2 regions of the Pseudodesulfovibrio sp. lm2024 genome follow, and region 1 is predicted to be linked to the other one. Evidence: predicted binding sites of a transcription regulator. Region 1 holds the regulator's gene; the other holds the start of a gene.
The links. Region 1 encodes sigma-54, which starts transcription at its own class of promoters, with help from an activator protein. Its sites were predicted from a motif close to CTGGCACGGNNNNTGCTT; they were not measured.
Positions count from the first base shown of each region.

Region 2: the regulator sigma-54 is predicted to act here: its motif matches at 5,472-5,489, upstream of ACR42D_RS15640 (PEP-CTERM sorting domain-containing protein).

Region 1 is NZ_CP195092.1:2,019,429-2,026,977, reverse strand. It holds gene ACR42D_RS09455 (LptA/OstA family protein) at 1-414, shown strand, start outside; gene lptB (LPS export ABC transporter ATP-binding protein) at 415-1,140, shown strand; gene rpoN (RNA polymerase factor sigma-54) at 1,378-2,787, shown strand; gene hpf (ribosome hibernation-promoting factor, HPF/YfiA family) at 2,824-3,366, shown strand; gene ACR42D_RS09435 (PTS sugar transporter subunit IIA) at 3,369-3,818, shown strand; gene rapZ (RNase adapter RapZ) at 3,837-4,718, shown strand; gene ACR42D_RS09425 (PTS sugar transporter subunit IIA) at 4,721-5,158, shown strand; gene ACR42D_RS09420 (PTS sugar transporter subunit IIB) at 5,169-5,633, shown strand; gene ACR42D_RS09415 (PTS sugar transporter subunit IIC) at 5,660-6,334, shown strand; gene ACR42D_RS09410 (manganese-dependent inorganic pyrophosphatase) at 6,670-7,549, shown strand, end outside.
Region 2 is NZ_CP195092.1:3,343,885-3,351,433, forward strand. It holds gene prsT (XrtA/PEP-CTERM system TPR-repeat protein PrsT) at 1-1,007, opposite strand, end outside; gene ACR42D_RS15615 (hypothetical protein) at 1,203-1,598, shown strand; gene ACR42D_RS15620 (ABC transporter permease) at 1,723-2,853, shown strand; gene ACR42D_RS15625 (ABC transporter ATP-binding protein) at 2,855-3,565, shown strand; gene ACR42D_RS15630 (HlyD family secretion protein) at 3,570-4,673, shown strand; gene ACR42D_RS15635 (CAAX prenyl protease-related protein) at 4,679-5,362, shown strand; gene ACR42D_RS15640 (PEP-CTERM sorting domain-containing protein) at 5,532-6,353, shown strand; gene ACR42D_RS15645 (ThiF family adenylyltransferase) at 6,683-7,549, opposite strand, start outside.

The DNA.
Region 1 (7,549 bases):
GTGAAGATCACCTCCGACCGCATGACCTATGACGAGACCGGCAAGGTCATCTCCTTCGTGGGCCACGTGGTCGCCATCCACGGCGAGTTGACCTTGTGGGCCGACAGGCTTTCGGCCTATCTCGCATCCAGCACGGACAAGAAATTCTCCGCCGACAGCGTAGACCGCATCGTGGCCGAGGGCAACGTGCGGGCCAAGAAGGGGACCACCGAGGGGACCTGCGGCCTGCTGACCTACATGGTGGGTCCGCAGCTGCTCAAGATGGAGCGCGATCCCAAGCTCCAGGACGGCCCCAACTCCCTGACCGGCGAGGTCATCAACTTCCACATCAAGGACGACCGGTCCGAGGTCATCGGCGGCAAGCAGCGCGTCAAGGCGGTGTTCATGACCCCCGGCAACCTGAAGGTGCAATAGATGGCCGAGGGTCTTCGCGCTACCAATTTGTCCAAGCGGTACGGCCAGAAAGAGGTCGTACACGGTATCAACATCAAGCTCGACGCCCGCGAGGTGGTCGGCCTGCTCGGCCCCAACGGCGCGGGCAAGACGACCACGTTCTACATGCTTGTGGGCATCGTCCAGCCCAATACCGGGGTGGTTTCCCTGGGCGGCCAGGTGCTCACGGACAAGCCCCTGCACGAGCGGGCCCGCCTGGGGGTGAGCTACCTGCCCCAGGAAAGTTCCATCTTCAAGAAGCTGACCGTGCGCCAGAACCTGGAGATCATCCTGGAGCAGACCTCCATGACCTCGCGGCAGCAACGGGCCAGGGCGGACGAACTCATGGAGATGTTCACCATCACCAAGCTGGCGGACCAGGCGTCCATGTTCCTGTCCGGCGGCGAGCGACGCAGGCTGGAGATCGCCCGGGCGCTCATCCTCGACCCGCAGTTCATCCTCCTGGACGAACCGTTCGCGGGTATCGATCCCATCGCGGTTATCGATATCCAGGAGATCATCTCCGTGCTCAAGTCCATGGACATCGGCATCCTCATCTCGGACCACAATGTCCGGGAGACGCTCAATATCTGCGACCGGGCCTACCTGGTCTACGAGGGGACGGTCATCCTGGAAGGGGCCCCGTCCGAGATAGTCAAATCCAGTCGCGCCCGGCAGATCTACCTGGGCGAGGATTTCCGGCTTTAATCCCTGTTCCCGTCTTTTTTTCCTCTTTCCCGATTTACACCGTACCCAAAGGTTGGTACACTTTTTTCATATCATTATATGCACGCAGAATTATCAATAGATACAGGGTGTTAACACAATTGTGTTGCATCCTTTAATTCACTGTGGCATAATTGAATCGGAAAAAATGTCAGGTGGCCGAAAAAAAATTTCTGTATCCGGCAACCGATAAACACAACCTCAAGCAGGCAGTGAATCATGGGATTGGAACTTCGGCAACAGCTCAAGCTCTCACAGCAACTGGTCATGACGCCCCAGTTGCAGCAGGCCATCAAGCTGCTGCAATTGTCGCGGCTTGAACTGCTGGAGACGGTGCAGCAGGAATTGTTGGAGAATCCTTTCCTCGATGAGACCGAGACCGATACCGAGGTCCCGGACAAGGCGGAAGTCCTGACCGAATCCCAGGCCGAAGAGGAACTGGTCCGCAACGCAGACTGGGAGAACTACCTGGGCGAGTTTTCCTCCACTTCCAAGCAGGCTTTGTCCCGCGACATGGAGATGCCCGAAGAGGGCATGTCCTTCGAGGCCCGCCTGGCTTCCAAGCCTTCGCTGGAAGGGCACCTGAACTGGCAGATGCGCCTGTCCAACTTCACCGAGCACGAACTGGCCATCGGCGACGTCATCCTCGGCAATCTCGACGCCAACGGCTACCTGCAGGCCACCCTGGAAGAGCTGGCCGCCATGGTTCAGGCCTCCGAGGAGGAGATCGAGTCCGTCCTGCACCGTATCCAGCACCTGGACCCGGTCGGCGTGGGCGCCCGCACCCCGCAGGAATGTCTGCTGGTCCAGATGGAGGTCCTCGGGTACGACGATCCTATCCTGGTCTCCCTGGTCACCGATCACCTGGAGGATCTGGAGAAGAACCGCTACAAGCCCCTGGCGCGCAAGTTCAAGATCACCATGGATGAGCTCAAGTCGTATCTCGACCTGATGCAGACGCTCGATCCCATGCCCGGCGCCAATTTCTCCAGCACCGAGCCGCACTACGTCAGCCCGGACGTGTTCGTCTACAAGTACGGCGAAGACTTCGTCATCATCCTCAACGAGGACGGCATGCCGAGGCTGCAGATGAACACGTTCTACATGGATTCCATGAAGGGCGCGGCCGACAAGGAGAAGGAATATTTTCAGGAAAAGATGCGTTCCGCCGCATGGTTGATGAAAAGTCTGTACCAGCGGCAGCGAACCTTGTATAAAGTAGTTGAGAGCATTGTCGGCTTCCAACGGGCATTCTTCGAGGAGGGCGTGACAAAGCTCAAACCCCTCATCCTCAAGGAGGTGGCGGAAGACATCGAGATGCACGAATCCACCGTGAGCCGGATTACGACCAACAAGTATGTTTCGACGCCTCACGGCATATTCGAGCTGAAGTTCTTCTTCAACTCGGCCCTGGACCTGAACGACGGGTCCCAGGTGGGTTCGGAGAGCGTCAAGGCGCTCATCAAGCAAATGATCGCAGACGAAGACACGAAGAAACCGCTCAGCGACGAGAGAATCGGCGAGATCCTCCAGGAGAAGCTGGAAGTGAACATCGCCCGGCGTACAGTCGCCAAATACCGCTCGGCCATGGGCATTCCTTCGTCTTCAAAACGAAAGCAGTACTTCTAAAGTCTGCTTGAAGCACTCTCAACCAGGAGGCAGCGTATGAACATCAGCTTCACTTTCAAGAACTTCGAGCCTTCCGATCACCTCAAGGGTTACGCGGAAAAGCGTTTTGAAAAGGTAGCGAAATACGTTTCCGATGCGGAGGCCGATCTCCAGGTCAACCTGCTGGTCGACAAGTTCCGTCACAAGGCGGACGTGATCCTGAACTCGGATCGCATACATATCTCGGCCTATGAAGATTCGGAGGACATGTACTCCACCATCGACATGGTCCTGGACAAGCTGGAAGCCCAGCTGCGCAAGATGCGCGAAAAGATGAAGAACCGCCCCAGACAGGCGCGTCCCAATAAAATGGTGCAGATGAACTACCTGTCCTACGAGGACATCGCTCCCGGTTCAGCGCCCACCATCGTCGGCACCGACGCATACGAGCCCAAGCCCATGTCCGTGGACGAGGCCGCCATGCAGCTGGATGCCCGTGACAACGAATTCCTGGTCTTCCTCAACGCGGAGACTGACGGCGTCAACGTGATATACAAGAGAAAGAACGGCGATTACGGCCTCATCGACCCCGGAAACTAAGCATGAAACTCAGTGATTACCTGGCGAAGGAACTGATCCTTCCCGAACTCGAGTCCGAGACCAAGTCGGACGTATTGAATGAACTCGTCGCCCCCCTGGGCGTACAATATCCAGAGATGGACACGGACCATGCGGTCCGTGTCCTTCTCGATCGTGAACGGCTCGGCTCCACCGGCATCGGGGACGGCATCGCCATCCCCCACGGCAAGCTCGAGGACCTGGAAAAGGTCATCGTGGTCGTGGGCCGCAGCCGCAAAGGCGTGGAGTTCGAGGCGCTGGACCACAGCCCGTGCACCATCTTTTTTCTGGTGCTCGCCCCGGAACAGGTGGCGGGCATGCACCTGCGCGTCCTGGCCCAGATTTCCCGTCTCCTCAAGGACGAGGAATTCCGCAAGGCGTTCCTGTCGGCCGATGACCTCGAGGGTCTCTGGACCCTGCTCAAAAGCGTGTAACCGAATGGACGAATTCCGTTGACCTCGACCAACCCTTTCCCGGTGGTGATCGTCACCGGACTCTCCGGCTCGGGCAAGAGCACCGCGCTCAAGGTCTTCGAAGACCTCGGATTCTTCTGCATCGACGGGCTCCCGTCCGAGATGTCGGCCAAGCTGGCCGACCTCATCCTCTCCTTCGACACCAAATACCGCGGCCTGGCACTGGGCATGGACCTGCGCCAGTTCGAGTTCGTGGACGGCTGGAGCAAGGCCCAGGAGGGATTCGCCCAACTCGGCATCACTCCGCAGGTCCTGTTTCTCGAGGCCAAGATGGCGGAGCTGGTCCGGCGCTACGCCACCACCCGCCGTCCGCATCCGCTGGAGAGCCGCAACCTCGGCCTGGAGCAGGCCTTGGAGATGGAAAAGAAGCTCCTGGAGCCGGTGCGCCTCGGGGCGGTCCTGGTCCTGGACACCACGGATTATTCCATCCACGACCTGCGCCGGGTCATCCAGACCAAGTGGTCGTCCCTGGAAGACGTGAGCATGGGCATGCGGGTGCACATCATCACCTTCGGCTTCAAGTACGGCGTGCCGTCCGAGGCCGACCTGGTCTTTGACCTCCGTTTTCTGCCCAACCCCTATTTCGACAAGTCCCTGCGCCCCATGTCCGGCCTGGACAAGGCGGTGGCCGACTATGTCCTGGGCAATCCCACGGGCCAAGGGTTCATCAAACGGTTTCATGACTTTCTGCTCTATATTTTACCGCTTTACGCAGACGAAGGGCGCTACAGGATCACCCTGGCCCTTGGTTGTACCGGCGGCCGCCATCGTTCGGTTTCCGTGGCCGAGTCGGTACTGGCAACCCTGAAGGAAAAAGGGTATGCTGCCTCGATCGAACATCGACACATGGAACTCGGTTAGACATGGCTGCAAAGACTGACAAAAAGGACGGCGTGATCGGCGTGGTGCTGGTCACCCACGGGACCTTCGGGGAGACCCTGCTCCAGGCCGCGGAAACGGTCATGGGCCCGCAGGAAAACTGCCTGGCCGTGGGCGTGGACGTGAACAGAGGGGTGGACGAAACCCTGGAAGGTGTGCGCAAGGCCATCCATTCCCTGGAGCAGGGCAAGGGCGTCCTGGCTCTGACCGACCTGTTCGGCGGTTCCCCCACAACCATGTCCCTCTCCCTCATGAAGTCGGAAAATCTTGAAGTCATCACCGGCGTCAACCTCCCCATGGTCGTGGCGGCCCTCCAGGCCCGGTCCATGGCGCTGCCCGAACTGGCCGACAAGGTCATGAACGCGGGCCAGCAGGGGATCAAGGTTGCCGGGGCGATGCTGCGCAAAAAAGCAAAGAAATAGGTATGATGCCGTGACTCTCGTTCGTATCGACAACCGCTTGATTCACGGCCAGATCATCGAGACGTGGCTGCCGTACACCGGGGCCAAGAACGTTGTGGTGGCCAACGACGAACTGGCCCACGACATCCTCCAGCAGGAGATCATGTCCCTGGCCATTCCCCAGGCCGTGAAGAGCTCGTTTGTCACCGTGGAAGAGGTCTCGGCGACCGTGTCCAGGCTCTTCTCCGTACCCGGCGAGCACGACTCCATCATCCTCTTTTCCAGTTGCGCCGACGCCCGCCGCGCCTTTGACTCCGGGTTCGATTTCCACGTCCTGAACATCGGCAACGTCCATTACAGCCCGGGCAAGCGCCAGGTCTCCCCGAGCGTGGCCCTGTCCGACGAGGATGAGACCTGCCTGCGCCACCTGAACCGCAAGGGCGTGGAGCTGGACTTCCGGTGCGTGCCCAATGACCCCGTGCAGGTGAGGTTCTAGGTTATGGTCGTTCAGCACACCTACGCCTGGTTCGCCATGGTCGCTTTTTTTTTGCCCTCTTTTCCCAGTTCCGCTCGTCCCTGAGCATCGGCCTGCTTGAACGCCCCCTGGTGGTCGGCTTCTTCTGGGGCGCGGCCACCGGCGAGTATACCACCAGCCTGTACATCGCCATTTTCTTCGAACTTTTCTGGCTCGACCTCATCCCGGCCGGGACCTATATCCCGCCCCAGCTCACGGCGGCCACCTTCGCGGCCCTGACCCTGACCACCTGGTTCGGCCTGGACCAACCGTCGCGGATCATGTTCGTGCTCTTCGCCAGCATGCCGCTGGCCTGGATCGGCACAAAGGTCGAAGGATGGCTGCGCGAACGGGAACAGGGGAGCTACAACGCGCTACTCAACTGGGCCCGCAATCCCGACTCCAAACACCTGCCCGGGGCGCTCATCCTGCGCTCCATGGCCCGGGGGCTGGTCATGAGTTGGGCTTCCTTCCTGGTCGCCGTGCTCATCCTCAAGCAGGGGTTCGAACTCGTCTTTTCCGCGCATCCAACCATTTTCTCGAACCTGGGCGTCACCTGGGCACACCTCTGGGTGGCCGCCTCCCTCGGCGGCCTCATGGCCCTTCGCCTTAAGCGGGCCTACGCCGTTCTGGCGGTCGGCGTCGTCCTCTTCGCCATGTACCGTTTCCTGCCTACCCTGTAGAAGCCGTTTTCGCCCGGTGCGGGCCGACATCCCACGTGGCCGCGCGGACAGGGAAGGGGGCTTGGGATCATCTTCACATTGTCGCGAACGGCCGTGCCGCGCTCGACGCGCCTCCGCCCGGGGCGAATCGGCTTGGCTGCAATCGCAGGAACCCTTGGGAAACGCGGCTTGTGGCGGTTTGATGGCGATCCGGCTACGGGCGATATTCTTTTCATCCTTTTCTCGTTCGGACTGCGCTTTTAGCTTGGCAGCGGATATGCTTTGTGATATCTGTCACATTCTGTTTTCGATGCTTAATTTCCTTATACAGGATAATTCAATTAGGAGGACTTGATATGGCTATTTTGGTTGTTGGACACAAGAATCCCGATACCGACACCGTCGCTTCTGCGATCGGTGCCGCCGACCTGTACAGCAAACGTGGTATGGAGGCCAAGGCCGTGACCCAGGGCGAGATCGCTCCGGAGACCGCCTTCGTACTCGAGAAGTTCGGCTTTGCCGCTCCCGAGATCGTCACCGACGCCACCGACAAGCAGATCATCCTGGTCGACCACACCGACATTTCCCAGACCATCGACAATCTGGACAAGGGCGAGCTCCTTGCCGTCGTCGACCACCACAAGCTGGGTGACATCACCACCGCCGGTCCGCTGGAAATGTGGGTCTGGCCCGTGGGCTGTTCCGCCACCGTGCTGAAGTCCATGTACGACTTCTACAACGTCGAGATCCCGGCCAACATCGCCGGCATCCTGCTGTGCGCCATCCTGAGCGACACCGTCATGTTCAAGTCCGTGACCTGCACCGACGCCGACAAGGCCGCCGTCGAAGCCCTGGCCAAGATCGCCGGCGTGAGCGACGTCATGGCTCTGGGCATGGAGATGTTCAAGGTCAAGTCCGCCGTTGACGGCGCTCCGGCCAGCGAACTGGTCTTCCGCGACTACAAGGACTTCGACATGTCCGGCAACAAGGTCGGCATCGGCCAGCTGGAAGTCGTGGACCTGTCCATGCTCGACGCCCACAAGGACGCCCTGCAGGCTGAGATCGAGAAGGTCAAGGCCGACGGCCGTCACTCCGTCTTCCTGCTCCTGACCGACATCATGAAGGAAGGCTCCGAGATGCTCATCGCCTCCGACGATCCTTCCGTCGTCGAGAAGGCCTTCGGCATCGCCACCAAGGGCGAGCCGGTCTGGCTGGACGGCGTCATGAGCCGCAAGA
Region 2 (7,549 bases), 1.3 Mb from region 1:
ATCTCGCGGGCCTTGAGAAACCGGTCGGACCGGTCGGCGGCCACGCGCAGCTGGGAAATGGCGGTTTCCAGGTCGCCCATGCCGTAGTAGCTCATGCCGAGGTAGAAATAGCCTTCGACATCGGGCTGGATGGACACGGCTTCCTGGAAGGCGTTGACGGCCGCCTGATAGTCCTTCTTGGCATAGCTGACCATTCCCGTGAGCATCTTGCCGAACGGCATCTTGGGAGCACCGGACTGGAGTTCCTTGGCCAGGGCCAGAACGCCGTCGTAGTTGCCGTCGGCCATGAGCGTCTTGGCGTAGAGATACTTGGCGTAGCCGTCGGTGGGATGGGCCTTGACCAGGGCCTTCATGGTGTCGCGATACGTCTCCTGGTCGTTCTGCATGCCGGCGAGCTTGGCCTTGAAATACAGCCCTTCGCGATTGGTCGGGGAGGCGGCAAGCAGGTTGTCCACGAGTTCCTTGGCCCTACCCGGATTGTCTTGGGCCAGGGACAACTGCGCCAGGGCCAGTTCGGCCTCTTCCTGGTTGGGGTCCAGGGCCAGCGCCTTCTCGAACATGGCCTTGGCCTCGGCCTCCTTGCCCTGCGCCCATTCGGCACGGCCGAGCAGGCTGAACCCCTCGGCGGACTTGGGTTCCTTTTCCGTATACGCGGCCAGAGCCTCGGCGGCCCCCGCGTAGTCCTGGCTGAACAGCTTCAGGCGGCCCGTCTCGAGCAGCAATTCGGCGTCATAGGGGTTCTGTCGGGCGTACTTCTCGAAGCTCTTTTCGGCCTGGTCCAGTTTTCCCGTTCTCAGGTAGGCCTTGCCCAGGGCGAAGCGCGCCTCCATCTTTTCCGGAGACTGCTCGAGCAGTGTCTTGAAGATGACGATGGCCCCCTGATAATTCTTCTCCTGCATATAGCGCTGGCCTTCGGCCATGAGATCGGCTTCGGAGTTCTGTCCGCACGCGGGCAGCGCGCCGGCCAGGAAGAGTAGGAAAAATATGGATGCGACTCGAGCTTTCACAACAGCCTCCAGAGAGATGTCAATTGTCGTTCGCGGCCAGCAGTTCGGCCGCCAGGACGACCAGTATTGCGATAACCATGCCAAGTCACATTATAATGAGTATCATTCAGAAATTATTGACAGTATACTGTAAAACCCTCTCTCGAATAGGTGTTTGCATACGCCTTTTGTCCGGGAAACCCGGACACGATTACAATGGCAATCGGCCTCGAATTATTCCTGCTTGTTCCTGAAGCCGGGAGCACCTTGGACACCGCTTCGGGCGAAGGGCAACAACGGCCCATCGGTATCCCGACTTCCATGTTGGAGTTTTCCACAGCCTGCCCGATGGCGGATCATTTTTTCTACGGAAAAGGCCGAAACGCTTCATGCGCCGCAAGCCTCCCCAAAGTGGGGTCTGGCACCCCGCACCGAGCCCGTATTTTCACTATTTTCTCTATATTTTTTCTAAATATTAATAATCTGAATCTCTGCCGCTATAAACATCAAGCATATCAATATCAGTTCTTATTCCGATTTTTCCGGATTTCTCGGACAACCGTGCTCCGAGCATATATGAACGGCCCGGCCCGCATGTTGACATTGTGTTAAAATGCTGCGCCGGGCCATGGCGACGAGCCCCCTCGGCTCCCCGTAACTTCTTTGCGGCGCTGAGGAAGACAAAGAGCCGGTAACTTGATACGGATAGGGCTATATTCCAGAAGAGCGACCTTGAATGATATACCGCATAGCCAGACAAAATCTCTTTCACGACAGGGTGCGCCTGTGCGTGACCCTGACCGGTATCGTCTTTGCCGTGGTCCTGATCACGGTGGAGATCGGGCTCTTTCTCGGCTTCACCCGGACCATTTCGGCGGTCATCGACAATTCCGGCGCGGACGTGTGGGTCACTTCCCGGGGGGTCAAGAATTTCGACATCGCTCTGCCCTTGAAGGAGCGCAAGTATTACGAGGTTCTCTCCCTGCCCGAGGTCGGGGACGCGGCCAAGTTCATCATCCGGTTCGCGGACTGGAAAAAACCGGACGGGCTTCAGGAGTCCATCGAGATCATCGGCTACGAGACCGACAAGGACATGGGCGGCCCGTGGAACTTCGTGCGCGGCTCGGGCAAGATGCTCGACCTGCGGGACGCCATCGTCATCGACCAATTGTACATGGAGAAACTCGGCGTGACCCGGCTGGGCGAGCAGGTGGAGATCAACAGGAAAAAGGCGCGGGTGGCGGCCCTGACCCAGGGGATCCGGTCATTCACCACCTCTCCCTACGTGTTCGCCTCCCTGGACGCCGCCCGGAGCTATACCATTCTGGAGCCGGGCGAGTTCACCTACCTGCTGGTCCGGGGCAAGGACGGGGAGACCCCGGGACGCCTCAAAAAGGCCATTTCCAACAGGGTGGACAACGTGGACGTGTACACCACTCCGGAATTCAGCGCCAAGACCCAGCGCTACTGGATGTTCAACACCGGGGCGGGCACCGGGCTGCTCATCGCGGCCTTCCTCGGCCTGGTGGTCGGCATGGTCATCGTGGCCCAGACACTGTACGCCACCACCCTCGACCACATCGCCGAGTTCGCCACCCTCAAGGCCATGGGCGCGCCCAACAGCTACATATATTCGATCATCATCGTCCAGGCGACCATCTCCGCCCTGCTCGGCTACTCGCTCGGCATCCTGGCGGCCAGCATCATCTCGGACATGAGCGGTTTTTCGGCCATGGTCATCGTCCTCCCCTGGGGGCTCAAGCTGGCCATGCTCGGCCTGACCCTGTCCATGTGCATCGTGTCCGCGATCATCTCCATCCGCAAGGTCATGCGCCTCGATCCGGCGCTGGTCTTCAAGGGCAGATAGCATGCCGGATTCCCGAACCGTCATACGCATAAAAGGCGTCTCCAAGCATTTCGGCACCGGGGACAACCTGACCTACGCCCTGAGGGACATCTCGCTTTCGGTGGACCGGGGCGAGGTGCTGATGCTCATGGGCCCGTCCGGCAGCGGCAAGACCACCCTGCTCTCCATCATGGGGTGCATCCTGCGGCCCGACGCGGGGACCCTGGCCATCGACGGGATCGAGGCCACCGGGCTGAGCGACCGCAAGCTTGGTCAACTCCGTCTCGAGCACCTGGGATTCATTTTCCAGGAGTACAACCTCTTTCCGACTCTGTCCGTGGCGGACAACATCCTCGTGGCCCTGCACCTGCGGGGCATCACGGGCGCGGAGGCCCGCAAGCGCGCGCTGGCCGCCCTGGAATCCGTGGGGCTGGAAGCCAAGGCCGACTCCATGCCCGAGACCATGAGCGGCGGCCAGAAGCAGCGGCTGGCCATCGCCCGCGCCCTGGCCGGACGGCCGAGCATCATCCTGGCGGACGAACCCACCGCCGCGCTGGATTCCGCCAACGGAAAAATGATAGTGGAACTCATGACCGGACTGGCTCATGAGCGGAACCATTGCGTGGTCATGGTCACCCATGACCCGCGCACCATCGGCTACGCGGACCGGATGCTGACCATCGAGGACGGCGCCCTGGCCCCGAACGCAACCACGCCTACCGCCGGCGGATAGAAGCATGAAAACCGTTATCGCCATCATCGTCATCATCCTGGGAGCGGCCATGTTCGTCCATTGGCGGTACCCGCAATGGCTCGACGACTATCTGCCCGCCACGGACCGGCGGACCGAGACCTTCGGACAGATGCCGGAGATCGACAGGCAGTCCCCCTGGGTGGCCGGATTCGGCAAGGTGGAGCCCGTCTCCCAGAACCGCCGCCTGGCCTTCGAGATCAGCGGCCTGCTGGACCAGGTCCCGGTCAAGGAAGGCGACGCGGTGAAGCAGGGACAGGTGGTGGCCCGGCTCAGGAACGACGAATACGCGGCCCGGCTCGAAGCGGCCCGGTCCGATGCCCAGGCCCTGAAGGCGCAATACGACAAACTCATGGCCGGAGCGCGACAGGAGGAAAAGACCGAGACCCTGTCCGTGGTCCAGCGGACCAAGTCGGTCATGGAGAACGCCCGCGTGGAGATGAAACGGCGCAAGGAGCTGCTCGCCCAGAACCTCATCGCCAAGGAAGAGGTGGACCGCACCGAGACCGAATACCTGGTGGCCGAAAAGGAGTATGAAGAGGCCCGCCAGCGCTATCTGGTGATGAAGAACTTCTCGCGCAAGGAAGACATCGCCGCGGCCTGGGCGCAATACGAAGCGGCCGTGCAGCGGGCCGTGGACATGCAATCCCAGCTGGAGAAGACCCGACTCAGAAGCCCGGTGGACGGCAGGGTCCTGCGCGTGCACCGCCAGCCCGGCGAAAACGTGTCCATATTTTTCGAGTGCCCGGTGCTGACCGTGGCGGACATCAGCCGCTACCAGATCCGGGCCGAGATCAACGAGAAGTACGCCGCCCTCCTCGAACCGGGCCAGGAGGCGTACTTCACCTCGGAGGCCTTCGGCAGCCTCCGTTTCAAGGGCAGGATCGAACGGGTCGGCAGCATGACCGGCCCCAAGACCGTGACCCTCGACCTGCCGCAGGAAAAGGCCGACACAAAGGTCCTCGAGGCGATCATAGCCCTGGACGACCAGGACGGCCTGGTCACCGGGCTGACCGGAGACGTCTTCATCCTCACCAGCGAAAACTCCGGCCTGGTCAGAAACCAGGTAGGGGCCGGCGCAACCGACTAATAAAAATGAAACAGAGCAATTACGACCTGCTGGCGCGGGTCATTCCCTTCGGCCTGTACATGGCCTTCGTGGCCGTACTGGAGATCCCGAGCCTGCTCGGGAACGAACCATTGTCCCCGGCCTTCATCCTCGGCCTGTATCCGGTCAAGATCGCCCTGGTCTGCGCCGCGCTTGCGGCGTTCAGGAAATCCTACACCGACCTGGACTGGGGCTCGCTGCGCCAGGCGAGACCCACCGCCCTCAGCGTCGTCACCGGTGTCGCCGTCTTCATCCTGTGGATCAACCTGGACCTGCCGTGGGCCGTTCAGGGCGAACTGACCCCGTACGATCCCACCCAGGCCGCGCCGGGCTGGGCGTATGCGCTCATATTCGCGCGGGTGGCGGGCGCGGTCCTTGTCGTGCCGATCATGGAGGAGCTGTTCTGGCGCTCCTTCCTGGTCCGCTACCTGATCGACCGGAACTTCATGGCGGTCCGTGCCGGAACCTTCACCCTGTTCACCTTTACGGCCACGGCCGTGCTGTTCGGCCTGGAGCATCAGCTCTACCTCGCCGGCATCCTGGCGGGCCTGGCGTACAACGCCATCTACCGGAAAACGGCAAGCCTGATCCAGTGCGTCCTCAGCCACGCGGTGACCAACGGCCTGTTGGCCGCCTACGTTTTAACCACTCAGAACTGGCGGTTCTGGTAGGCCGAAAAACTGTAAAAACCACCCCAAAAACCTGTCGGAACCCTTAACACATTCCCCCTTCCGCCCAGCTCTTTCGATGCAAAATAACGCGAATTCAAATAGTTATAGTTTGGCACGTCTACTGCAACAAACAGGGCAACTTTGAACCTAATACCAAAAGGGGCCCGTTATGAAGAAGTTGTTTATGTATTTTGCACTGGCGCTGGCCGTGCTCGCCATGCCCGCCATGGCCCAGGCCGCCAACATCTACGGATGGACGCTGGATCTCTCCGCCTACGGTGGAAGCACTATCTCCGACATCGACCAGCTCAGTGTCTATGGACAGGGCTTGATCGACCAGAGCTACGGCGGTAACGGTCAGCTTGACGCTGGCGATCCCTTCAGCGTCAATTCTCTCCTCTACACCGTCGGTTATACCGACGGCAACGGCGTCTACTACAACAATCCCAATTGGGGCGGCGGGAACGAACTCTTCTTCGCCTCGGACAATCTTAAGGGTATCATCACTAACGTGGCTCCCGATGGGAGCTTCAACTACCAGTACCAGAGCGGTGACATCACCATGTACTTCGGCAACAGCAATGACCTTGCCGGATCGACCGCGCTTGCCAAGATGTCCCTGTCTTGGGGGCTGGGCGATTCCACCAGTGAGAACAATGGCGGCGCGGCCCTGGCTGGTCAGACCGACCTGGGCATCAAGATCCTTACGACGGTTCTCGCCAATGGGCTGATTTGGTTCGACAAGGCGGATTACCCGGAACTGGCTGGCGACTACCCCTGGCTGTCCACTTTCTTCACCTTTGACCTCTACAACAACCTGAACCCCAACATTAACCCGCCGAACCCGGATTTCGGCGCCGACGGCTTCACTGCTACCGTCACCACCGGTGGCGACATCACCCTGGTGGCCACTCCGGAACCGTCCACCTTCCTGATCCTCGGCTTCGGCCTGCTCGGCCTGGTCGGCTTCCGCAGGAAGTTCAGGAAGTAAGCAGTAAGTCTTACAACCCCCGATACGGTATCAAGCGGGTGTGGCGAAAGCCGCACCCGCTTCATACTTTTGGCGGCCTGACAGGCCGCCGCTTTCACGTCCAGCGCCTCTGCCCTGCTTCCCCTTGCCCGCGCCCACACGGCGAGTGTTTCTATATCCGACATCAACGGCACCTACCTGAATGGCCGCCCACCACGCCGATATTGCGTGTAACGAGAACCGGGCCAAGCGTTTTATGCATGAAAGGACACGAGCGCACGCTAAAAAACATGAGCGGCCAAGGCGAAAACGCCCCGGCCGCAGCGGAAGAACGGTGCCGGAATCCCCGGCTAGATACGGAAGGATTCCACGGGACGGCGGTAGGTGCCGAAGTGGATGGGCTTGCCGAATCCGGCCCGGAAGAGCATGACCGGCCCCTGGGCCCAGGCCTTGGGGAAGAGTTCGGCCAGGCTGGCCCAGACCGTGCCGAGCATCTCCCGATGCCTGGCGGAAAAGGCCTCGGGCCCTTCCAGCAGCCAGCGCAACCGGAAGAGCGTGACCGCGGTCATGGGCTGCATACGCAGATTGTAATGGGTCAGGGTCAGCCAGACCCGCTGCAGGGCGCGGCCGCCCCGGAGGAAGTCCGCGATGCCGGTGCCGGGCACGACCAGGAGACCGGCCCCGCCGCTATGGCGGATGCCCTTGGCGGCGATGGACGCGCCCACCCGGCTCGCGCCGAAGACATTGGCCACCCGCATGGTCTTCCAGGACTTGGTCGCCTTGAGGAACAATTCGCCCCCCAACCCCGCCTCCAGGTTCTTGAGCGGCAGGCCGTCGCGGGTCTCTTTGGCCGCCTCGGGCGTGAACCGGACCATCTTGACCAGGTGCTCATGCAGGTCCCGGCGCTCCATGCGGATGCGGTCGGCAAGAAAAATGGCGTCGGCCAGCTTGTTCAGCCGCTCCGGCGTGTTGATCCAATCGAGATTGCCGCCCGCTTCTGCCCCCACCACGGCGAGACGGTTGAATATCCCGGCCGGGATCTGCCGCTTGCGGTACGGTTTGCGGTTGGTATGCCGCCGCCAGAGGGCGTCCACCAGGATGTCCTCGCGCGGGGTCCCGGCCCGCGTAAGTTCGATGGCGGCAGCCAGGTCGGGACTGTCGGGGGTCGGGCCGAGGGCGACGGTCGGCGTCAATCCGCAGGCTTTTGCCGCGATGGC